One region of the Ruegeria sp. YTSC004 genome, then DNA from elsewhere that is predicted to be linked to it. Evidence: riboswitches for the same ligand, from Rfam matches in the RefSeq annotation. Region 1 holds a riboswitch; each other region holds the start of a gene.
The links. A riboswitch is a leader RNA that binds a small molecule or an ion and turns the genes downstream of it on or off. The one in region 1 is predicted to bind cobalamin.
Positions count from the first base shown of each region.

Region 2: linked by a shared signal. The riboswitch ahead of AC2FFP_RS12705 (DUF1636 family protein) and the one ahead of AC2FFP_RS15445 (hypothetical protein) in region 1 are both predicted to bind cobalamin.
Region 3: linked by a shared signal. The riboswitch ahead of AC2FFP_RS22085 (metal ABC transporter ATP-binding protein) and the one ahead of AC2FFP_RS15445 (hypothetical protein) in region 1 are both predicted to bind cobalamin.

Region 1 covers NZ_JBXWMJ010000008.1:142,871-150,908, reverse strand. Annotated here, with positions in the region: gene AC2FFP_RS15465 (bifunctional 2',3'-cyclic-nucleotide 2'-phosphodiesterase/3'-nucleotidase) at 1-964, shown strand, start outside; RNA gene ffs (signal recognition particle sRNA small type) at 1,004-1,102, shown strand; gene rsgA (ribosome small subunit-dependent GTPase A) at 1,261-2,289, shown strand; gene AC2FFP_RS15450 (alpha/beta hydrolase family protein) at 2,298-3,155, opposite strand; cobalamin riboswitch at 3,300-3,519, shown strand; gene AC2FFP_RS15445 (hypothetical protein) at 3,604-4,011, shown strand; gene AC2FFP_RS15440 (protein-tyrosine phosphatase family protein) at 4,019-4,516, opposite strand; gene AC2FFP_RS15435 (DNA polymerase III subunit gamma/tau) at 4,674-6,425, shown strand; gene AC2FFP_RS15430 (YbaB/EbfC family nucleoid-associated protein) at 6,813-7,157, shown strand; gene recR (recombination mediator RecR) at 7,222-7,815, shown strand; gene AC2FFP_RS15420 (lactoylglutathione lyase family protein) at 7,886-8,038, opposite strand, start outside.
Region 2 covers NZ_JBXWMJ010000006.1:149,793-157,830, reverse strand. Annotated here, with positions in the region: gene AC2FFP_RS12715 (acetate/propionate family kinase) at 1-431, opposite strand, end outside; gene AC2FFP_RS12710 (bifunctional enoyl-CoA hydratase/phosphate acetyltransferase) at 424-1,818, opposite strand; cobalamin riboswitch at 2,013-2,218, shown strand; gene AC2FFP_RS12705 (DUF1636 family protein) at 2,320-2,676, shown strand; gene AC2FFP_RS12700 (ABC transporter ATP-binding protein) at 2,673-3,458, shown strand; gene AC2FFP_RS12695 (ABC transporter substrate-binding protein) at 3,469-4,419, shown strand; gene AC2FFP_RS12690 (FecCD family ABC transporter permease) at 4,421-5,434, shown strand; partial or broken gene AC2FFP_RS12685 (4Fe-4S dicluster domain-containing protein) at 5,536-5,838, shown strand; gene AC2FFP_RS12680 (4Fe-4S dicluster domain-containing protein) at 5,899-6,099, shown strand; gene AC2FFP_RS12675 (chaperone NapD) at 6,096-6,389, shown strand; gene napA (nitrate reductase catalytic subunit NapA) at 6,386-8,038, shown strand, end outside.
Region 3 covers NZ_JBXWMJ010000021.1:8,397-16,434, forward strand. Annotated here, with positions in the region: gene AC2FFP_RS22065 (LysR family transcriptional regulator) at 54-965, shown strand; gene AC2FFP_RS22070 (hypothetical protein) at 1,151-1,393, shown strand; gene AC2FFP_RS22075 (metal ABC transporter solute-binding protein, Zn/Mn family) at 1,474-2,373, opposite strand; gene AC2FFP_RS22080 (metal ABC transporter permease) at 2,370-3,272, opposite strand; gene AC2FFP_RS22085 (metal ABC transporter ATP-binding protein) at 3,265-4,113, opposite strand; cobalamin riboswitch at 4,253-4,463, opposite strand; gene AC2FFP_RS22090 (acyltransferase family protein) at 4,839-6,518, shown strand.

The sequences.
Region 1 (8,038 bases):
GGTCGCGGCTCATCGCACTGAACTGCGCCCGGTCTCAGGTGCTGAACCTTCGGCCGAAGACACGCTGTTGGTGGCGCTATTTTCGGATGTGCATTCCGCAACACGAAAACGGGCCGACGAACCGATTGGGCATACGGATCAGCACCTGCACAGCTATTTCAGCTTTTGCGCCAAGGATCGAGGGCTTGCGATGGTGGCCGCAGCACAGGCTTCGGCCGTGCGCCAGATCCTGAAGGGCACACCCCATGAAGCGACACCATTGCTGTCTGCCGTAGCGCCTTCGAAATTCGGCGGTCGCGCCGGGCCTCGCTTTTACTCGGACATTCCTGCGGGCGTAATGCGCATGCGCCACGTGGCCGATCTGAACATCTTTCCAAACGAACTTCGTTCGGTCGCGGTGTCAGGAGAGCACATCAGAGATTGGCTTGAAATGTCTGCGGGCGTTTTCAATCAGGTGAAACCCGGCGCGCAAACTGAATTGGTCAATCCTGATCGAGCCGGACACAATTTCGATGTTCTGTTCGGGCTAAGCTACGTGATCGACCTCAGCGTACCGCCTCGGTTCGATGCGGAAGGGCGACTGGTAAATCCGGCATACCGGCGCATCTCAGATCTTCGTTTCCAGGGCCACGCAGTGACGGCCGAACACCGCTTTGTCGTTGCACTGAACAATTACCGCGCCAGCGGCGGTGGACATTTTCCGTTCATACAAGACGCCGAAGTCATCAACGTTCCAGCCTTGCCGATCCAACACGCGTTGAAGGGCTACCTGACCGGTGCAATGCCCACAGAATCGCTGGAACAAGGTCCCTGCCCATTCCGTTTTGCGCCCATGCCAGGGTCCACTGTCCTGTTGAAGACCGGTCCAAAGGCACAGCGTCATCTCGCGGACATCGCAGAGTTCAGCCCAAAGCTGGCTGGCACGGATGCCGAGGGGTTTTTGCACATACAACTGTCACTGTGACGGGTTGTCATCTCTGCGTGTCTTCCCTATATCAAAATTCGAGAGGTTGGCGCGGGCGAGCGCCTCGCCAACCTGGTCAGGTCCGGAAGGAAGCAGCCACAACGAGCCCCGCTTGGGTCGATGTCCAACCTCTCACTTACTTGAACCGCTAGCCGCAGGAGGGCTTTTATGATTGTAGCAAAAACCCTTCAGGCAAAGCGTTTCTGAGGCCGACCCTCACACCTGCCTGAACACATTACCGCTGGATGCGCGACCGCCATCCAGACGGATTGCTGTACCTGAACACAGGCAGAACAATGTCTTTTACACTTTCGGACCTGGGATGGTCCTCACACTTTGCCGCCCAACATGCGGCCAATCCTTCGTGCGTTCCCTTTCGCATCACAGCCGTTCACCGTGATCGTCTGATCGGTGCAAACATCAACGGTGAAACACCTCTGCTCACCCTGGCCCAGCCGACGGGCGACTTCGCCGTCGGCGACTGGGTATTGGCGGATGATCATAACCGCGTTCAACAGCTGCTGGAACGCCGCAGCCTTTTGAAACGCCGCGCCGCCGGAACCGGGGCCCAGGCTCAGTTGATTGCTGCTAATGTGGATGTGCTGTTCATCGTCAGTTCCTGCAATGCTGACTTCAATCTGGCCCGACTGGAACGGTATTTGGCTTTGGCACACCAGGCCGGGTGCTATCCGGTGATCGTTCTAACCAAGGCCGATACCTGCGCCGATCCTGATAATTTCTCCAAAGCAGCCGAGTCGCTGGCTCCGTTTTTGACCGTGCTGGCTATCAATGCTTTGGATGCCCTGGACGTGCAGCAAGTTCTGTCCTGGTGCTCCACCGGGCAGACTGCCGCAATGGTCGGCTCATCCGGTGTCGGCAAGACAACATTGGTCAACGCCATGACTGGTCTGGATGAGGCAACGTCCGGTATTCGCGAGGACGACGCGCGCGGGCGGCACACGACAACTGCCCGCGCGTTGCATCCGATGCGGAACGGAGGCTGGCTGGTCGATACACCCGGCATGCGGGCTTTGCGGTTGCTGGATGCACAAGATGGCGTCGATGAGGTCTTTTCCGACATTCTGGAATTGGCCCAAACCTGCCGCTTTTCCGATTGTCAGCATCAGGCCGAGCCGGGATGCGCTGTGCAGGATGCGATTTCCACCGGATCCCTTGACACAGAGCGGCTAGAGCGTTGGCGAAAACTGCGGCGCGAGGATGAAAGGAACTCGGAAACCGTGGCGCAGTCTCGTGCGCGCGACAAGGCCTTTGGTAAGATGGTACGATCGGTGATGCAGGACAAGAAATCCCGCAAAAATCTGTAAATACCGACTCAGGCGATCAACCGGGGCCATATGTTTGCATTTCGGCGCGCAAATGCGCCGATGTGACCGACCTCGGCCAATCCAAAGTCTTTCGGCGACAACTGATGCCGGCGGGCTTTGGGACCGTAAAGATCGGCCAGGCGCCAAACCGCGTTCGGGGGCACCACCTGATCATCGTCCATTGTGAACAGATCAACAGGTGTTTCCGACGCGGACCAACGGGCGTCTGGAAGGCTTTTGCCGATATCCGGCACGTAGCTCAGCGCAGCGGTGCACCATTTACGCCACTGCCAGTAGACACGTGCCGGAAGGTCCGAGCCGAACCCAAGTGCCTTGCCCGGCAGGTATCCCAATGCCTTAACCAGCAATGGCGGGTGGGCATACCAGAACATTGTCGCCAGTGCGCGATACGGCCAGGGGTGGTCGGATACCGTCACCAAACCTGAACAGACACAGATCATCCGGTCGATCTGCTCAATATCGGGCTGAATTGGCCCCAGCATTCCACCCACCGAATGGCCAATGCTCCACTGCTGGGCGGCGGGAAATCTGCGTCGCATTTCAGCGCGAGCAGCGGGCATGTCGATCAACGCCCAGTCAGCCATCGTGGCCTGCGAATCGCGCAGGCGCCCGTGTAGAGAGTGGCCAAAATCGCGATAGTCATAGGTCAGACAGGCCATACCCTGTTCTTCCACCAACCACCGCGCAAAATGCTGGTAATAGTCGCGCGGTACGCCTGTGGCTGCATGGACTACAACCGCCACATCAGGTGCCGAGGCAGGCATATACAGCCGTGCCGACAGTTCGGCCTCTCCGGCAGAAAACGTGAAGTCTTCGGTCAAAACGACCGGAGTGTTGTCCAACATGGTGCCCTCGCAAGCATCTGAACTATTCGGTTCACATATGGCATATCGGCGCTTTTGCGCGACTAGAGTCAACAGATTTTCAAAGTGACCAAGCGTCCACTTGAACGATGGAAAACAGCCCGCTTGACTCAAGCCACCTACAACCGCTAGCGATGAGGTGATGGTTCTCGTCCTTATATTGGGGCGGGATGAAAAGGGAACTCGGTGCGGTCCAGCCCGGCAAAGCCGGAACGGACCAAGGCCGCGACTGCCCCCGCAACTGTAAGCGGTAAGCAATGCCGAAATACCACTGGCCGAAAGGCTGGGAAGGTCGGCAAAGCAATGACCCGCAAGTCAGGAGACCTGCCATCAAAGTAAAAACCGAAACTCGGGCGGGGTGTCCGGGCAGGCCTTCAGTACGCTGAGTTCCCTGTTCCACGTCCCCCGCTCACCGCGCGGAGGGCGCATTATGATCTGGAAGACAACGACCCACGAATTCACCGCCACCCTGTGCCAGAAAACGGGGAAAACCTGCCCCGCATTGGCCCAAATGGCTCGGTCATTGGCCGAGGCGATGGCAACAGCACGACCAATGACGACCAGCGAATTTGAGGTGGACGGCTCCAGCGAACTGACCCATTGCGATGAGGGTTGCACCGCACGGTTTCGCGCCAGCCCGGCCCGGATCAGGGTCTATTGCGGGGCAAACACAGGCGACTCAGCCGACACGCTGGACGAATACGCCGATATGATGTTCGGCCCTGACTTTTCCACTCTGCCTGCTGGTGTTTTGGCGGCCTTGCCTTGCGCCATGCTTCAGGCATCGGCCCTTGCACCGCGTCCATCGCATCAGGTTGTTCAACAAGCCACGGCCTGATCCTAGTTCACTGATCGCTCTGGGCCGGTTTCATGGCCCAAGCCATCTGCTCATCCGTTTCCACCGCGCATGGTCGGGCCAAGCGCAGCCGGTTTAGCGCGTGGTTTGGATCTTCGCCGCTTTCCACCATGAGCCTCAGCGCGACCATCCCCGACCGCCCACAACCGCCCCGGCAATGCACCAGCACGCGTCCACCGTCGGACAGAACCTGCCGGGCGGCTGCGCTGGCTTGGGGCCAAAGAGTTTCGATTGGCAGGGGCGGTGTGCCAAAATCCTCGACCGGAAGATGCACCCAGGTCGCGGACCTGCTTTGAACGTCTCGACCAAAACCGCCTGCGCCGACCTGCCGCATCTCGGCCTCGGTGGTCATTGAAATCACCAGATCAGGGTTCCAGTCCTGTATCACCCTCAGATCGTCGACATACCCACCGCCGCCGCCCGGCAAGGGGGACAGCGCCAAGATGCCTGAGCCAACAGGCAGCGCGTAGATCGCAAATTTTGCCAAAGCTAATGCTCCTACTGCCACCGGCCCACCAAATTTTGACAGCTGGTTTATCCCGCTTACAGACGCTGTCCAAACCGAAATTCCACAAAGCCTGCTGTGGACGTGGGCGGCCCGGGTCTCTACGCTGCATTTCTGACACGAATCTGACAGAGCAGACATGACCGAAACGCCCAGCCCCGCCTATCAGGTTCTTGCCCGCAAGTACCGCCCCGAAACCTTTGCTGATCTGGTTGGACAGGACGCAATGGTACGCACGCTGAAAAACGCGTTCGAAGCGGATCGGATCGCGCAGGCCTTTATCATGACCGGTATTCGCGGCACCGGCAAAACCACCACTGCCCGGATTATCGCCAAAGGTATGAACTGCATCGGCCCCGATGGCGAAGGCAAGCCAACGACCGAACCTTGCGGCCAGTGCGAACATTGTGTGGCCATCATGGAAGGACGCCATGTCGACGTGATGGAGATGGACGCCGCCAGCCGGACCGGTGTGAACGACATTCGCGAGATTATCGACAGTGTCCGATATCGTGCCGCCAGTGCGCGTTATAAGATTTACATCATCGACGAAGTTCACATGCTGTCGACCAGCGCCTTCAATGCGCTGCTCAAAACGCTCGAGGAACCGCCTGAGCATGTGAAGTTCATCTTTGCGACGACCGAAATCCGCAAGGTCCCGGTGACAGTGCTGTCGCGCTGCCAGCGGTTTGACCTGCGGCGGATCGAACCCGAAGATATGATCGGTCTGCTCAACAAGATCGCCGCGGCGGAAAACGCACAGATCGCCGAAGACGCGCTTGCTTTGATCACACGTGCGGCCGAAGGCTCTGCCCGCGATGCGACCTCGCTGTTGGATCAGGCGATCTCACATGGTGCAGGGGAAACCAGCGCCGATCAGGTTCGGGCAATGTTGGGCCTTGCAGATCGCGGGCGCGTGCTGGATCTGATGGACATGATCCTGCGTGGCGATGCGGCTGGGGCATTGACTGAGTTGAGCGGCCAGTATGCCGAAGGGGCCGACCCGCTGGCCGTGCTGCGCGATCTGGCCGAGATCACCCATTGGGTTTCCGTGGTCAAAATCACGCCCGATGCCGCCGATGACCCCACCGTCTCACCGGATGAACGTGCGCGCGGTCAACAGATGGCCGAGGCGCTGCCGATGCGGGTGTTGACGCGGATGTGGCAGATGTTGCTGAAAGCGCTGGAGGAGGTCTCTGCAGCACCCAACGCGATGATGGCCGCCGAAATGGCAATCATTCGTCTGACTCATGTGGCCGATTTGCCAAGCCCCGAAGAACTTATCAAACGACTACAGGATGCGCCTCCACCCCCACCGAACGGGGGACCTGGCGGTGGTGTGGCTGTGCCAACTCATGCACCTACGCAGGCGACTTCCTCTACGCATCTCTCGGCCCAGCGCGGGCCGGCAGGGGCACCCACCGCAGCGCTTGCTCAGGACATCCAGACCGCGCTGGCACGCTATCCAACCTTCGAACACGTGGTCGAGTTGATCCGCACCAACCGGGACGTAAAACTGTTGGTTGAGGTCGAAAACGGTGTGCGTCTCGTCTCGTATTCCCCGGGACGGATCGAGTTCACGCCAACGGACAAAGCGCCGACCGATCTGGCGCAAAGGCTTGGTTCAGCCTTGCAACGCTGGACCGGAAACCGATGGGCTGTCTCAATCGTGGCCGACGGGGACGCAGCAACAATCGCCGAGGTTCGAGACGCGGCTGATCTGGCGTTGAAAGCGCAGGCCGAACAACACCCATTGGTTCAAGCCGTTCTGATGCAGTTTCCCAAAGCGCGCATCAAACGGATCGAAACCCCGGAAGAACGCGCCGCCAAGGTAGAAACCGAAGCCCTGCCTGAGGTCGAAGACGAATGGGACCCGTTCGAGGAGGATTAACAGCTGCACTTTGCACACATCGATGCGGTCTACTACGAAGCATGCGAAGCATTTAACCCTGGCTGGGATGGCGAACCGGTTAGCGAATTGGTCGAAGCAGTCGCTCTCACCTTGCATCCGGTATCCATGGTCTTGCTGGTGTTGTCTGCTATAGCAATCTGGCGCGGAAACCTATGGACCGCATTGGCGACGTCCTTCGCTTGGGCGATTTGGGCGGCTCACATTTTTGTCGACGACTTGATGGATGACTCGCGTAGATCGGCGGCAGACATCGGGTGCATCGGTCATTCCAGCCTGTTCATAGGGCTGACAATTGCGCTATGTGCGTCGATGACACTTTACGCTGTATATGTTCGCCTAAGGCGATCACAATTTAGGAGACAGTAAATGCTCAAAGGACTCGGCGGTCTGGGCGATATGGCCAAGATGATGAAATCCGCACAGGATTTGCAGACCAAGATGACGGATATGCAGGAAGAGCTGAACAACATGATGGTTGTGGGCGAATCCGGTGCGGGGCTGGTGAAGGCCACCGCCACCGCAAAAGGCGAGCTGAAGGGTTTGGACATCGATCCGTCGATCTTCAACGGCGACGATAAGGAAGTTGTCGAAGATCTGATTCTGGCCGCTATCAAGGACGCGCAAACCAAAGCGGCCGAGCGCTCTCAGGCCGAGATGGCAAGGCTGACCGAAAGCATGGGTCTGCCCGCAGACATCAAGCTGCCGTTCTGATAGACACTCCTGACGACCCAAAGGCCGGGCACCCCTGTCCGGCCCTTTTGCAGGAGCGCACGCCGTGAGTTCGAACAGCGATATCGACAATCTGATCGACCTGATGGCCAAACTGCCCGGCCTCGGGCCCCGCTCGGCCCGCCGCGCAGTGCTGCACCTGATCCGAAAGCGCGCCCTGCTGCTGACGCCCCTGTCGGACGTAATGCAGCAGGTGGCTGCCACCGCCCGCGAATGCCTGAATTGCGGCAACGTGGGCACCACCGATATCTGCGACATCTGCGATAGCGAGGATCGCGCGACCGGAGAGTTGTGCGTGGTCGAAGATGTGGCTGATCTCTGGGCGATGGAACGCGCTGCAGTTTTCAAGGGTCGCTATCACGTTTTGGGCGGCACATTGTCGGCTCTGGATGGGGTCGGACCGGACGAACTGCGCATTCCCCGACTCAAGGATCGGGTGATGGCCGAAGGGATTTCTGAGGTCATTCTGGCCCTAAATGCCACTGTCGATGGCCAGACCACCGCCCACTACATCGCGGATCAGTTGGAGGGACAGGTCCGCCTGACCTCACTGGCGCAGGGTGTTCCGATTGGGGGCGAGCTTGATTATCTGGACGACGGGACGATTACGGCGGCGCTGAGGGCACGAAAAGAACTCTGAGTCTTGCGATACGGCGACAACCGGAAAGGATTCGCCTCTTCCGGTTGCACACCAAGGTCTGTTCCGATTGTCAGGTGTAAGCACCCGACGAATACGTCAATTCATAGGAATGGCTGTATATCTCGAAGACGATACCAAATGGGTCTTCGACGTAGACCATGCGATAGGGTTTCTCACCGGGATAATAGTATCGGATCGGCATCCGTTGTTTGCCGCCAGCCGC
Region 2 (8,038 bases), on a different contig from region 1:
ATCTGGGTGGTACCCGGAAAGGCTGCCGCGGCCGCCTTGATACCCGCAAGGCTGTAGGGTTGGTGCAAAGGTGCGAAGGGAATGAAACCGCTTAGCGTATCAAAGACGTGCTCGTCCACCACGACAGGTTCCGAATAGACTGGCCCGCCGTGAACGACGCGGTGGCCCACGGCCCGGACGTGAGTGTCCGGCAGGTATTCGCGGGTAAGTTCAAGAAACGCATTGATGGCCTCGTCATGTGTTTTAGCCCCAGACAGCTGGCGATCGACAGATCGCCCCCCCGCCGATTGGGCCAACAGGCGTGGGGCATCCCCCAACCGCTCGATCTGACCGCGCCAGCGCATACTGGGGCGTCGATCCTCGACCAGTTCGTACAACGCGAATTTCAACGAGGACGACCCGGCATTCAGTGCCAAAACATGTTCAGCCATGGATTTTGCCTTCATTCGCAATTGCATGCAGCGCCGCGACAGCACAAGACGCCAGCCGCGAAGCATCGTCATCTGCCCGAGATGTCAGGATAATCGGTGCCGCAGCACCTATCACGACGCCGGCAGCCTCGGCATGAGAGATATATGTCAGCTGCTTGGCTACCATGTTGCCGGCTTCGATATTCGGAACAACCAGAATGTCTGCGACCCCCGCGACCGGTGAGGTGATGCCTTTTGTCCGCGCGGCGTTCAGATCAACCGCATTGTCCATTGCCAGAGGGCCATCGACCAGCCCGCCGGTGATTTGTCCACGCTCGGCCATTTTCGACAACAGCGCCGCATCGACAGACGACGGTAAATGCGGGTTGATGGTCTCAACCGCCGACAAGACGCCAACCTTGGGCATCTCGATGCCAATAGAATGCGCAAGATGGATGGCGTTCTGAACAATATCGGCCTTGGTTTCGAGATCCGGTGCAATATTCACCGCCGCATCAGTAACCATGATGGGCCGGGACATGCCCGGCACGTCCATGACGAACACATGCGACAAGCGTCGCCCGGTCCTCAGGCCGTTTTCGCGGCGAAGAACGGCGCGTAGAAGGACATCTGTGTGCAAGTGACCTTTCATCAGCATCCGGGCCTTACCTTCAACGACCAGTCCGACCGCGCGTTGGGCGGCCACTTCGTGGTCTCGCGCTTCAATGATTTCCACTCCGGACAAATCGGCCCCAAGCTGGGCGGCAGCGGCGGTGATTTTGTCCGGGTCGCCCACCAAAATCGGAGTAATGATGCCGTTTTCCAACGCGAGCAATGCCCCGCCTAGCGAATTCGGCTCTTCCGGGGCGACGATCGCTGTGGCCATCGGGTCCAGAGGACGTGCCTTTTCCAACAAAGCGTCGAAGTGCCGGTGACGCTGAACGATCAGTCCCGGTACCTCGACCGAGTCGAAGGTCAAATGCCGCGACGGTGGCGTGACCTGTACGGTGCCGCTTAGGATCAATGCGTTATCCCCGACCCGGCGCACTTCGGCGGAACAGGTCAGGTCGCCGTCTTCACGCTTTTCTGTAACAGCCACAAAGGCAGTCAGTTCTTCGCCCGCCAAAACCGAAGCATGAAAACTCAGATCCGCCCGACGTGTTTGCGTACCGGCCCCCGGCAAGATGTTCCCAATGACTGCGGCCACCAGACCAGCAGGCCACAAAGCGGGCGCGACAGCCTCGGGGCGCCCATCTCCATCACCGTCATAGGCTGCCAGGTTCAGCGGGTTGTGGTCGCCCGAAGCGGAGGCAAACGCGTACAAGTCGTCCACGGTGCACAATCGGGTGACCTGCGCCTTGTCGCCTACCTTCAGTTGAGAATAGGTTCTGTTTTCTTGAATTTTCATCTTGCCTGGCTTTGTTTTTGAATGTGCGTTCGTCGTTTCAAACATTGGATGTTCGCCCCCCCCGGAACCAGAACATATCCACCTTTGCCCCTACATTTCTGCGATGCAGCGTAGTCAGATCGTTGGCAAATGACAAATGACCTCTGTGCGTGGGGCGCTGAGTATTATCGCTTGACCCAAAATCGGAACTCGGGCAAGCATCACCGCGATGGTTCCCTGTGGTTCGCCAAGGGATGAAAAGGGAATACGGTGAGGTTGCCAACAAGCGCCAAGTCCGTGACTGCCCCCGCAACTGTAAGCGGTGAGCGACGCCAAATACCCACTGACCCCAAATGGGTCGGGAAGGATGGCCAAGCCACGACCCGCAAGTCAGGAGACCTACCATCCGATGTTCAACCAACCCGGGGCGGGGCGTCCTGGAAGGAGGCTTTATGACACGTCTAAGACGTGATGACATGATTGGCACCTTCTGTCCGCGCTTGGCAACAGGCGGAGTGGGCCATGTCGATCAGTCCTGATCATTTCCTTCTGATTTGCGAGACCTGCGAGGGCTCTGACCGGGCGGATTCATTGCGCGCTGCGCTTGCAAGCAAGCTTCCATCCAGTTTTGGCATCCGCAGCGTTTCCTGCATGGCCGGTTGCGGTCGGCCCACAACCGTCGGGTTTCAGGCATTCGACAAAGCGCAGTACCTTTTCGGTGACATCCAATCGGCTGAGGACTTGGATGCTTTGGCCGAATTTGCACGTCAATACCATCGCAGCGGTGACGGTTGGACCAACGCATCGCAGCGCCCGCCTGCCCTTCTTGATAAGATCCTGGCGCGCCTGCCACGGCTAAAGCTGGAGACAAGCGCATGACCTGCGGAGCTTTCCTTGAGGCGCGCGGGCTGGAGTATTACGCCCTGAACGGCGACGTACTGCTGCAAAACGTCAATTTCGAACTGAATGAAGGGGCAACCCTGGCAATTGCGGGCCCAAACGGTGCGGGCAAGACAACGTTGCTGAATCTTTTGTGCGGCGGTGAAGAGATTGTGCTGGGGGACGTTTTGGTAAAGGGGCGCAGTCTTCGGCAGCTTTCGGCGATGGACCGCGCCCGAATGATCGCCGTAGTCAGTCAGCAGGAATCGCCGGACGGGCGTTTGTTTCTGCGCGACTACGTGGCCCTCGGGCAAATCCCGATCCGTGCCGACCGATCTGCCGCTGAGCACGCCTTGGAATTGGACCGCATCCTGAAACTGACCGGACTCGTCGCCCTCGCAGACAAACGGATGGCCGTGCTATCTGGCGGGGAACGCCAGCGTGCTCATATCGCAAGGGCGCTGGCGCAGAACCCCTCACTGCTGTTTTTGGATGAGCCGACGAACCATCTGGACCCGGACGCCAAGGGACGCATGCTGTCGTTGGTGGCCGAGCTGGGCATTACGGTCGTCATGATCGTCCATGATCTGGTCATGATCCCCGAATTCGCGACCCATGTCGCGTTGATGAAATCCACGCGCCTGACCGGTTTCGGCCCGGTGCACGAAGTGCTGACACCCGAAAGGGTCCGTGAAACGTTTGGTGTCGATTTTCTTAGCTTTCAGCACGAAGGCCGCATGATCCCGGCACTGGATATCCGAAGAACCACTACCTCAAACTAGGAAAAACAACATGAACAAAACTCTCTGGTGCGCAGCACTGATCAGCGGCCTTGCAAGTGCCGTAACAGCGCACGAGATCACTGTCGACAATTGTGGCGAGCCGATGGTGTTTGAAACTCAGCCCGAGCGGCTGGTCGTGCACGACATGAACATGACCGACATGGCTTTTGCACTGGGTTTGCAGGACAAGATCGTGGGCCTGACGGGCATCACCGGCTGGTACAAAACCAGCCCCGAGTTTGAAACCCTGCGCGGCGACATCCCGGAACTTGCGCCCAAGTATCCAACAGTAGAAAATCTGGTCGCTGTCGAACCCGACCTTTTCTTTGCGGGCTGGTACTATGGCATGAAGCCGGGCGGTGACGTGACCCCCGACACGCTTGCGCCGTTTGGCATCAAAACGATGATCCTGACGGAAAGCTGCGTACATCTGGATAAGGATCGCCCCGAAGCCAGCATGGACTTGCTGTTCACGGACGTCCTTCGCTTGGGCAAAGTCATGCGCGTTGAAGACAAGGCAGAAGAGCTGGTTTCCGGCTGGAAAGAGGAACTGTCCGCAATTGAAACACAGACAGCCGACCTGCCGAAACCCCGCGTTTTCCTGCTGGACGGCCCCGCCGATGCCCCGTTTACGGCTGGCAAGTTTGCCATTCCCGACGCGATGATTGCTGCCGCTGGCGGCGAGAACGTCACCCATGACATGGACACCAGCTGGGGACGTTCCTCGTGGGAGGCTGTCGCCGCTTCGAACCCGGAATTCCTGGTTTTACTTGATTATCAAACTGGAAATGGCGCCGCAGATACCTTCAAGTTCCTAAAGGACCATCCCGTGATGTCTCAGACGGACGCGGTCAAGAACGAACGCTGGATTGGTCTGCGCTACGAGGAACTGACACCCGGACCGGCAAATATCGAAGCAATTTCGAAAATGGCCAAAGCCATGCACCCGGGCCTGAACTGATATGGGCCGACTTGGCCTTACACTCTTGCTGGGGGCGGCTGTATTGGCCGCCCTTTTGCTAACCTCAACGGTCTACGGGACCACATCCATTCCGGCCTCTGACGCACTGGCGGGTGTCTTATTGGGCACGGGGATGGTGGAAGGGGAAATGTCTCCGCTCCACCGCATCGTGTTTGACCTGCGCTTACCACGCGCGCTGTTTGCCGCCGTGATCGGTGCCGGGCTGGGCATCGTCGGCGTTGTCCTGCAAACCACCACACGCAACGATCTGGCGGACCCGTTTCTGTTCGGCCTGTCCTCTGGCGCTGCGGCGGGAGCAGTCTTTGTCATTACAGTAACCGGAGATGTGCTGGGCTTTTGGACCCTGCCACTGGCCGCGTTTTTTGGAGGGCTTGTCGCGTCAGGCATTGTGCTGGCTTTGGTTCATGGGCTGCGCACAAGCGCGCCCGAAAAACTGATCCTCGCGGGGCTTGCAGTTTCGTTTTTGTTTTCAGCTATTACCAATTATCTGATTTTCGCGGGCGACAGCCGTGCGGCCCATTCTGTTATCTTTTGGATGCTTGGGGGTTTGGGTCTTGCCCGGTGGGAGACATTCCCTCTGGTCTGCGCAGGTTTAGCATTGATCCTCGCCTATGCGATGTACCGCAGCCGCTGGCTTGATGCGCTGCTGACTGGTGATTTGACGGCCGCCACCCTAGGTGTGCCCGTTCAAGGCTTGCGGTTCCGGATGTTCTTCGTGGCCGCTCTTGCGACTGCTGTGTTTGTGTCCGTTGCGGGTGTGATCGGTTTTGTCGGCTTGATGGTTCCCCACATCGCGCGCGGTATCGCAGGGCCATTGCACAGCCAGCTTGTGCCTACCGCCGCCATTGTTGGGGCAGCGTTGCTTACAGGTTCGGATATACTGAGCCGTCTGTTGCTTGCCCCGCAAGAGCTGCCTGTTGGTATTGTCACGACATCGCTGGGATCGGTTTTTGTCTTTCTTCTGTTGATCCGAACCGCTCGACCTCGGCGCTGATCGCCAAAGGTCGCATAGGTGCAAAAGTTTAAGTTTCCCAAATGACTAATAATAATCGGGCAAAATGACCTAAATCAAAAAAGAACCCCACAGATCACGGTATGCGATACACTCGATTACAGGAATCGAGTGTAGCCAGGTCGCATGCAATGCAACAATTGACCAGCCGACGCGCGTTTCTAAGCGCCAAAATTAGACCAGAGGACGGCAATATCGCCAGACCTCCGGGCTCGGTTGAGCTGTGCTTTGTTGAAACATGCAGCAAATGTGGTGATTGCGCAGATACTTGCCCCGAAGATGCGATCGTCATCGGGACAGATGGATATCCCCGCTTCCAGCCCACTGACAATCCCTGCACCTTCTGCGGTGACTGCGCCCGTATTTGTCCAACCGAAGCGATATCGATTGACCGTTTGCCAGATTGGCCATGGCGCGCCGCGCTGACAGCGGACACCTGCCTATCTATGAACGGCATCAGTTGCCGCATCTGTCAGGACAATTGCGAACAAAGCGCGATCCGTTTCAAACTGATGACCGGCGGCCGCGCAGAGCCGGTGCTTGACCTTGATACATGCAACGGCTGCGGGATTTGCCCAAGTTTATGTCCCGCCGATGCCATTGCGCTGGAACGCCAACCTCAACCACAAATGGAAGCTACTCAATGAACATCTGCGGTTGTCTCGCCCATGTCGCACCTGATCACACGAGCGCAGCAGCGCGCGTGATGAAGGGCACGCCGGGTGTCGAAATTCACGCTGAAACGGAAGATGGCCGATTTGTTGTCGTCGTCGAAGACACGCCATCACGCCTTGCGTCCGAGATCATCATGGATCTGCACCAGATCCCGGGCGTCATCTCACTGACACTGACTTATCACCATTTCGAGGATCCCGCGGACGCCCATCCGCAGCCCGATGCTCCAAGCCCAACCCCCAGCCGGAGGCCCACGCAATGACACATTCTGAATCCCGTCGGACTTTTCTCAAGGCCTCAGCGGCCGCAGCAACGGCGTCTGCCGCTGGTATTCCGCTGGCGGTCGGTCAAGCCAATGCCCAGGCCGGAGCGCCGGACATCCGCTGGGACAAGGCGGCCTGTCGGTTCTGTGGTACAGGCTGCTCTGTTCTGGTTGGCACCAAAGAAGGTCGCGTCGTTGCGACGCAAGGCGACCCCGACGCGCCCGTGAACCGAGGATTAAACTGTATCAAAGGCTATTTCCTGTCCAAGATTATGTACGGCAAGGATCGACTGACCACGCCTTTGCTGCGCAAGACCAACGGCGAATACGACAAAAACGGCGAGTTCGAACCAGTCAGCTGGGACGAAGCCTTCGATGTTATGGCCGCAAAATGGAAAGAAGCGCTGGCCAAGAAAGGCCCAACCAGCGTTGGCATGTTCGGATCCGGTCAATGGACGGTTTGGGAAGGCTATGCGGCTTCCAAACTTATGAAAGCCGGGTTCCGGTCCAACAACATCGACCCCAACGCCCGGCACTGCATGGCCTCGGCCGTCGTAGGTTTTATGCGAACCTTCGGCATTGATGAGCCGATGGGGTGTTATGACGACTTTGAGCACGCGGACACCTTCGTGCTGTGGGGCTCGAACATGGCTGAGATGCACCCGATCCTGTGGTCGCGCCTGACAGACACGCGCCTGACCAAGCCGGGATGTGAGGTGCATGTGCTGTCCACTTTTGAACACCGCTCGTTCGAACTGGCGGACAACGGCATTGTTTTTGAACCGCAAACCGATTTGGCGATCCTGAACTACATCGCCAACTACATCATTCAAAATGGCGCGGTAAACGAAGACTTCGTGAAGAAACACGTTAACATCACCAAAACCGCCACCGATATCGGCTATGGCTTGCGCGACAGCAACGCGCTGCAGCAAGAAGCCGAAAATCCGAACTCGGGCAAAATGGAACCGATCAGCTTCGAAGAATACGCCGAAGCCGTCGCGCCCTACACGCTGGAATACACCTCTGAACTGTCGGGTGTCCCCGCAGACAAGCTGGAAAAACTGGCCCAGCAATACGCTGACCCCAACCGTAAAGTGATGAGCTTGTGGACCATGGGCTTCAACCAGCACACCCGTGGGTCCTGGGTGAATTCGCTGATGTATAACGTGCACTTGCTGGTGGGCAAGATTTCCGAACCCGGCAACTCTCCCTTCTCGCTGACGGGTCAACCGTCGGCCTGTGGCACGGCGCGTGAGGTGGGGACCTTTGCCCACCGTCTGCCGGCGGACATGGTTGTTACGAATGATAAGCACCGCGAAATCTGCGAAACCGCCTGGAACATCCCCGAGGGCACTATTCCTCCCAAGCCCGGCTTCCACGCCGTGTTGCAGCACCGCAAACTGAAGGACGGCGAACTGAATGCCTATTGGGTCCAGTGCAACAACAACATGCAAGCCGCGCCCAACATCAACGAAGAAGGCTATCCTGGTTACCGTAACCCGGAAAACTTCATCACAGTCTCGGATCCTTACCCAACTGTCACCGCAGTTTCGGCCGACTTGATCCTTCCCACGGCCATGTGGGTTGAGAAAGAAGGCGCCTATGGAAACGCCGAGCGCCGTACGCAATTCTGGCGCCAGCAGGTG
Region 3 (8,038 bases), on a different contig from region 1:
ATTCTTTGCGCGATAGGTTTCATATATATCGAACCTTACGAATTGGGTAGAAAATGGTTGCCTCACGCATCGGCGACAGCGACATCCGATTGCTGCGCGTTTTCAAGACGGTTGTGGAAAGTGGTGGTCTGTCTGCGGCCGAAGTTGAGCTGAATATCGGCAAATCGACGATTTCCAAGCATATTACTGATCTGGAACTGCGATTGGGCCTGAAGCTGTGTACGCGCGGCCCAGCGGGTTTCGCCCTGACCGAAGACGGCGCAAAAGTGCTGCAGGCAGCAGATCACCTGCTTGTGTCCGTGTCGCAATTTCGAAACGAGGTCAGCGAGATCAAGGAACAGTTGGGGGGAACGATCCGCATTTCGCTGTTTGATCAATGTGCATCAAACCCGGATTCCCGGCTTGCCCGTGCCATTCATCGGTTCAACGAAGCCGCCCCCTCGGTCCAGATCGAATTGTCCCTTGAGCCGCCAAACGTGATCGAAACCATGGTTATCAGCGGTCAGCTCGACATCGGGATTATTGCGCTGCATCGCCCTTCGACAAGTCTGAACTATGCGCCGTTATATGGCGAGAACATGTTCCTGTATTGCGGCCGGGAACACCCCCTGTTCGAAATACCGGACCGGGAACTCAGGACCAGTGACCTACTCAGGTACAATTATGTTGGGCTCAGCGTGAACTCTCCGAACCTCATTGTCGGTCAGCAACTGGGCTTTCAACGTTCAGCAAAAGTTCAAAGCGAGCAGGCGCTGGCCATACTTATCTTGTCGGGGCGGTACATAGGTTATTTGCCTGATCATCTTGCGCAGGATTTTGTGGACCAGGAAAAGATGCGGATGGTGTTGCCGGACGAAACGCAATATCGAACCCGGTTTGCTGCAGTGACCAGAAAGCAACCTCAACCGACGCGGGTGACCAAACTGTTTCTGGAAGTATTGCAGAGCGAACATTCGAAACCCTGACAACTGCCGAGCTGGCACAACACGAGCCAACTGTGGTGAAAACGTGCTTCGACACATCCTGTAAAAGCCAGACGCGAAATCAGGTTCGCCTTTTTGGCGTTGCCAAAAGCTTGTGACTTTCCGCCACATCACTAGCTCTCGCCTTCATCTCACTTACATGCGCCTCACCAAAATGAGGCGGACAAATGATAGACGACGATCCCCAACCCGTAGGGTATTATAACGCGCACGATATATGGACCCTGGACCCAACGCCCGCGGACCAGTTGGTCTATGATGCCTTTGCCTCGGGCGTCGTCGATCTTCTGCAAGTGTTGGATGACAACAAGACCATGATGTCACGGGACGTTTACGCAAGACTGTTCGCCTCGCTGTTGGATCTTTCCCGAACTTTGGGAGAATACGAAGATGGATGGAAGCCGGACTAGGTGGCGATTACCAAGAACCCGCTGTTCCAATGCACGGTACAGGGTGGCGGTTCAGGCACCGCCCCGTACCTAAAGACTAGTTAGCTTGCGGTTGCGTTCCCAAGCGCGTTCAACAGAGTGTTCAGATTGTGCTGGAACATCGCGAGATAGCTGGTGGCCGGACTACCCCGTTCCGACAAGGCGTCTGAGAACAGCCGCCCACCAATCACGATGCCGGTTTCATCCGAGATTTGCTGAATCAAAGTAGGGCTTGTGATGTTTTCAACAAACAGCGCAGCAGCGCCATCAGCCTTCAGTTGGTCAATCAGAACAGCAAGATCCTTGGCTGATGGCTCCGCCTCGGTGTCGATGCCAACCGGCGCAAGGAAAGTCAGGCCGTAGGCGTCTGCCAGATAACCAAATGCGTCATGTGCAGTCACAACCGTGCGGCGATTGGCAGGCAGGCCTGCCAGCTTTGTCTTGGTTTCTGCATCCAGCGCCTCAAGCTGCGCAATATAGGCCGCAGCATTGGCAGCGATTTCTTCGGCGTGCTCGGGCATCGCCTCTGTCATCACGTCGGCAACATTGGTCACGTAAATCATGCCATTCGACAGCGAGTTCCAGGCGTGGGGGTCGATTTTGCCCTCGACTGTGACAGGCGTGATACCGTCGGTGGCAACGTGCACGGTTGCGTCAGTGCCCGATTCAGCGATCAGGGTATCGGACCATGTCTCAAAGCCCAGACCGTTGACAAAGATGATATCCGCCTGGGCAACGGCCTTCGCGTCTGCAACCGAAGGCTGATACACATGCGCATCCGCGTCCGGGCCCACGATTGTCGTAACCGTGGCCAGATCGCCGACGACCTCTTCGACCATGTCGCCGAGGATCGAAAAGCTGGCGACGATCTTGACGTTGCCTTCTGCCGCAACGGTCGGCAATGCAGCCAAAGCAAACGACACAGAGGCGATGCCGGTGTAGAGTGACTTTACAAGAGTCATTGTGCTCTCTCTTCTTGTTGAATTTGGGCAATGGGGATGTCTTTGGAAACAGACGGTTTGCGCATCCGTCTGCCAAAACCAAGGGGACCGAAAATGGCGGAGAACAGAAAGAACCCACCGGCAACCAAAACGATCGCCGGGCCGGATGGCGTGTCCGGGAACAGGTAGGACAGGGTCAGGCCGATCCAGCAGCTGGACAAGGCAAATACAAAGCCCAGGACCAGTTGCCCGGTGATCGTACTGGCCCAATAGCGCGCAGCGGTCGCAGGCAGGATCATCAAGCCAACGGCCATCAACGTGCCCAGCGTTTTGAATGCCGCCAGCAGGTTCAGAACCAGCAGCAGCATAAAACCCTGATCAACCAGCCACGGCCGGCGCGTTTGAGTTTCGAAGAAAACCGGATCACAGGTGCTGACAATCAGCGGACGAAGCAGAACGGCGAATGCCAACAATGTTACCGTCGCCACCCCTCCGACAAGGATCATCGACGCGTCGTCGATCCCAAGGATTGATCCGAACAGGAAGCTTTTTAGTGGGACTGCGGACCCTGCTGCAGACAGAATAAAGATACCCACCGCCAGTGCGATCAGATACAGCGAGGCAAGGCTGGCATCGCTGCGCAGGATCGTCCGGCGTGCGAGAAAGGCGGTCAAAATGGCGACGCCAACACCCGCGATAAGCCCTCCGACCAGCAGTGACATGACTGACAAGCCCGCCGTGACAAAGCCGATGACGATGCCTGGCGTAATCGCATGGGCCATGGCCTCACCAGCCAGCGATAGGCGACGCAGAACAAGAAATGCCCCAACCGGCGCGACCGAAGCCGACAAAACCGTGGTTGCCACAAAAGCGCGACGCATGAAGGCAAAGCTCCACATTTCGACGATCAGGTCATACATTGGCGTGCTCCGCTGTTGAATGGGTGCCACGGAACATCCAGGACGCCTGACTTTCCGAGAGGTATCCTTGCGCAACCAGCCGGTCTGGTGTCAGAACGTCATTCACCGGTCCATGGGTCGCCTCTTGCCCGCCCAAAAGCAGCGCGTGGCTGCAATAGTCCAGTACCGAGGAAAGATCGTGCACCACCAAAACCACCGCGCGCCCCTCATCGCGCCATCGGCGTATAATCGACAGCAGATGCGCCTCAGTACTTTGGTCGACGGCGGCAAACGGTTCATCCAGCAGGATCAGCGGCGCGTCCTGCATGATAACTCGCGCGAACAGCGCGCGCTGCAGTTGCCCGCCCGATAGCATATGCAGAGGCCGGTCAGCGATATCCAGTACCCCGGCCTCATCCAGCGCGGCGGCCATCCGGTCACGCGCCGCGGCGTCCAGCCCGGTACGATAACCAAAGCCGCGCCAGGCCCCCATCGCGGCAAGATCCCTCACACGGATGGGAAATCGGCGGTCGAATTCGGTCATCTGCGCCAGGTAACCGATGTCACCAGGACGGCCCTGCGGCCAAGTCAAACTGCCCGAAAGCGGATCCATCAAGCCCAGCAGCATCTTTACAAAAGTGCTCTTGCCCGACCCGTTCGCACCAAGAACGGCCAGGGTTGTCCCAGCCGCGATATCCATGGAGAGGCGGTGAAACAATGTCAGGTCGCGGTAGCCCAACGTCAGATCGCGGATTTGTAAAACGGCCGACATCAAATCACCGCGTAAATCGCGAGCCACAAGATCGCCGACAGCGCCAGAGCCCCCGCGACCAGCACCGGAACACTGAATTCCGTCAAGCACTTACCCCTTTGGGTGTCAGCTTTTTGCAATGACAACGGCAACGCCTCCTGTGTTCGGACAGGGGCAAAGCGAGCGCAAGTTCGTGCACGGTACGGACCGCTTGAAACATTGTCATCTCCCTCTGGGACACCCCGCCCAGGTTCATAAATTTCGGATGGCAGGTCTCCTGACTTGCGGGTCAAAGCTGTCCCGATCCTTCCCAGGCTATTGCCCAGTGGACGATCTCGGGTCGCTCGCCGCCTACAGTTGCGGGGGCAGTCACGGAATTGGTCTTTTCACAGAACCGCACCGTATTCCCTTTTATCCCTGACCGCAGAATACAGTCGGGAACCATCACGTGGACCAAATACGAATTGATTTGATTCGACAAGAGCGCGAACCAATCGGTGATGGCAATTTGTACCAGGCTCCAATCGGCCAAAAAAATTCTACGATAAGGGTGCTAGCAATGGCAGTGACTTCGCGGGGCTCACTCAGAAGTTTTCAGCCTGGGTCTTGCAACGACCGGAACGCATAAACCTGCCAATACTTTGTTCGATTGGCTGCGGCGGCTCAAAGTTCCTCGACACACTCTTGACGACAGATACGCTTCGAAAGCTCACAGGCCCGAGCACAAAATACAAGAGTGGGTTTTGATTAAATGCTGTAACGGAAAGAAATTGATGGCCTTCGCAGCATTGCAGTTTTACCAGTGGTTCTTTTTCATTCCGGCATAAGCCTGTTCAGTGGAGGTTTTTTTTGGCGTAGACGTTTTCTTCGTTATCAGCGGATATCTAATAACCTCTATTATCCTTGATGATCTTGGAAAAAATAGCTTCTTTCTTTTGAAGTTCTACGAGCGTCGGGACCGACGGATCTTGCCTGCCCTGAGTGTCGTCGTACTGGTGTGTATTCCTATCGCTTGGTTTACCATGCTGCCCGATCCACTGGAAAACTTCGGCCAGAGTGTCGTGGCCACGATGTTCTCTCTGAATAATGTTCTTCTCACGCTAACAAGTGGATACTGGGACCTCGCGTCCGAGTTCAAACCTCTGGTTCACACATGGAGCCTGGCAGTTGAAGAACAGTTTTACATAGTTTTTCCGCTTTTGCTTATGGCCCTGTACCCGGTACTTAAACACAGAACGGATCTGCTGGTTTGGGCTATCATCGGGTCCAGTTTCCTGGCGAGCGTACTGTTGGTTCAAACCCACCCGGAGAGCACATTTTATCTTCTGCATACACGCGCCTGGGAACTCGGATTCGGTGCATTGGGGGCATGTTGGGAAAATAAGCGCAAGGTTAGAGCGAGCAACAGTCTTTCGCTACTTGGCCTTATAGCGGTGATTGCATCTATGGTGATCTTTGACGGGACCATGCAACACCCGTCATACCTGACAGCCGTTCCGGTCGTCGGGTCTTTGCTCGTTCTCCTCTATGCAAAGGAAGGCACTTTTGTCGCCAAACTGCTGAGCATCAGAATTCTGGTTGGCATTGGCCTGATCAGCTACAGCCTGTATCTCTGGCACCAACCAATTTTCGCATTTGCGCGCATTGCGAGCTTTGAGGAACCCAGCCCGTATTTTCTTGCCAGCTTGATACCATTTGCATTCCTTTTGTCCTATCTGACCTGGCGTTTTGTCGAACAACCGTTTCGCAACAAAAACGCGATCTCTCTTTCACGCCTTGTTGTTTCGTGCACCGCAGTGACCGCAACGCTGTGTGCTGTTGGGCTTTCGCTGTATCTCGGCCAAGGCTTCCCTACACGCGTTTTCGACACGGATCGAGAGGTCGCAGCGGGGATGCACATTTGGTATAATCACCGCATCAGCCAATACGACGCAGATAAGTTTGATACGAACAGCGGCATCAACGTTTTGATTGTCGGAAACAGTCAGGCCCGTGATTTTGCGAATATTCTCATTGAGATGGGCATAATGAAGGATGCAAATCTAATTTATCGCGACGCGCTCAATGTTTGCGAGCCCAGGCTTTGGGACGATGACACAAAATCTTTGATACAAAATGCTGACGCGACTTTCTTGCCAATCGTCAACCTTTCTGGCGCTTGCAAACTCTTTCTTGAAAACGGGCTTGCCGCGCAACACAATATCGTCTTCGTCGGCCCCAAACACTTTGGTTACAATCTCAATGCATTCACCTTACTGCCCAGATATGGTCGGCCAAACTATACGACGAAGGTATTCGAAGAAATAGTTGAGGCAAACAGGCAGAATGCGTCGGTCATACCGGCTGGTTTGTATGTCGATATCATCAGCTACGCGACCACAAATGGGAATCAGATCCATGTTTTCGATCAAAATGGAGACATTATTTCTGCGGACCGAGTGCATATTACCCAAGCCGGAGCCCAATTCTTTGCTTTATTGATGAAAGACCATCCAGCGTTTGAGATCTTTTTCTAACGCTGGGTCTTCGCATGTTCTGTCCTGATCAAAAGAAACAGATATGTGCGGCTTTAAAGTCTAAAATGAGAGCGATGGCCTTCTTCCAAATCGAGTTGCCGGGTGGTGCCATTTCCTCAGCCTTCCCGACAATAGTCTCGATCCGATTACCCCGGCGTTTGCGGTCATCCGAAGTTTAGATCAGGGAAATGCGCGCCGGATGTAACAGTACTTCCGTCACGACGGCGGCCCGGCCCCAAAACAAATGCTGCCCCGCTGGAGGCACTTAGGGGGCAAAAGCCCCCACATTCTTCTCCCAAACATCGCCAAACAACCCAGCGGCAGGGCATTGCGTCCTCGAATTTGGCTCTGTGGCCCTAAACGTCACCAGCAAAACCGCCCCTTGACCTGACCGACCGGGTAGCAAGTCAAATCTGGCGATTTGAGATGCGATTGGGCTCTAAGCGACTCCGCAACCGCTTCGAGATGTGAAATTGGCAGGACATGCACGACATCATCGGAGTCGCATTTACAGACGCGTTGGGACGCATTCGTTACCTTATGCCTACATCCCGCTTTGGGTTTGAGCGGTTCAAGGACAGCCATGCACTGAGAAAAATTCTGGACAATTCGCGTTTCAAATCCGTTTCGGAGGTATACCCACACTCACAACTGTATCCTGTTGCTTCCACAATGCTTCCAGTCAGTTTGGACCTAACGCAAAAAGCCTCGCGTTATGCGAGGCTAAGTATTTGATATCCGACCTTAAAGTTTGGTTGCGGGAGCAGGATACCAACGATGTTTGCAGTCTCTGCTCTACAGTACCGCATAGGCGCAATTCACATTCTTGCTCAGGTTCTTCTTAGTCGCGTGATATGTGTCGAGACTGTTGCACTTATGCACTATCGTCCGCTTCGCGCTGGCAAACGGACATCCGACAGAAACAGTCAGATGACCGCTTCGAGCCCGGCCCGGTCATCGGTTTGGAAGTCTCGCTTGATGGCGCAGCAAATGACCGATTTCAGCCTGAGAAGATCTCTTCCTGATACGCGACTAATGCACTAGCAATACCAAAAAGGGGGCACGTGATTGAAAAAAAGCCGGCGCAAACGCGCCGGCCAGTCCAACAGGGAGAAGGCAGAGTTGACCTCTGCATTGTGCAGTTCACCACAGGGATTTGGCGTTAGTTGGACCCCATTTTGGATTATTGTACGGTTGTGGCTTCTTTGCCGACACATCAAAAAACTAATCTTCAAACGGTTGCAGCTCTGTCCGCAAGCCGGTCGTAGCCACGATCTAGGAGAGCGACCGTTTTTAGTGAGAGCGGTTGTTCCTGTTTGAAACCCCGAGTTTTCGGGGGTGAACGTCCGCTCAAATCCGCTAATCGGTCATCTGAGTAAATCCGTCAGGTGACTGCGTTGAGCCCTTAGTAACGAATGCTGCACTCGGAACCAATGTCAGTTACCGGGTCAGTGTGCTTTACGTCGGGTGGGATTGGGCGGCAGTGATATGCAAGCGCTATATTACGTATAGAAAGTCGT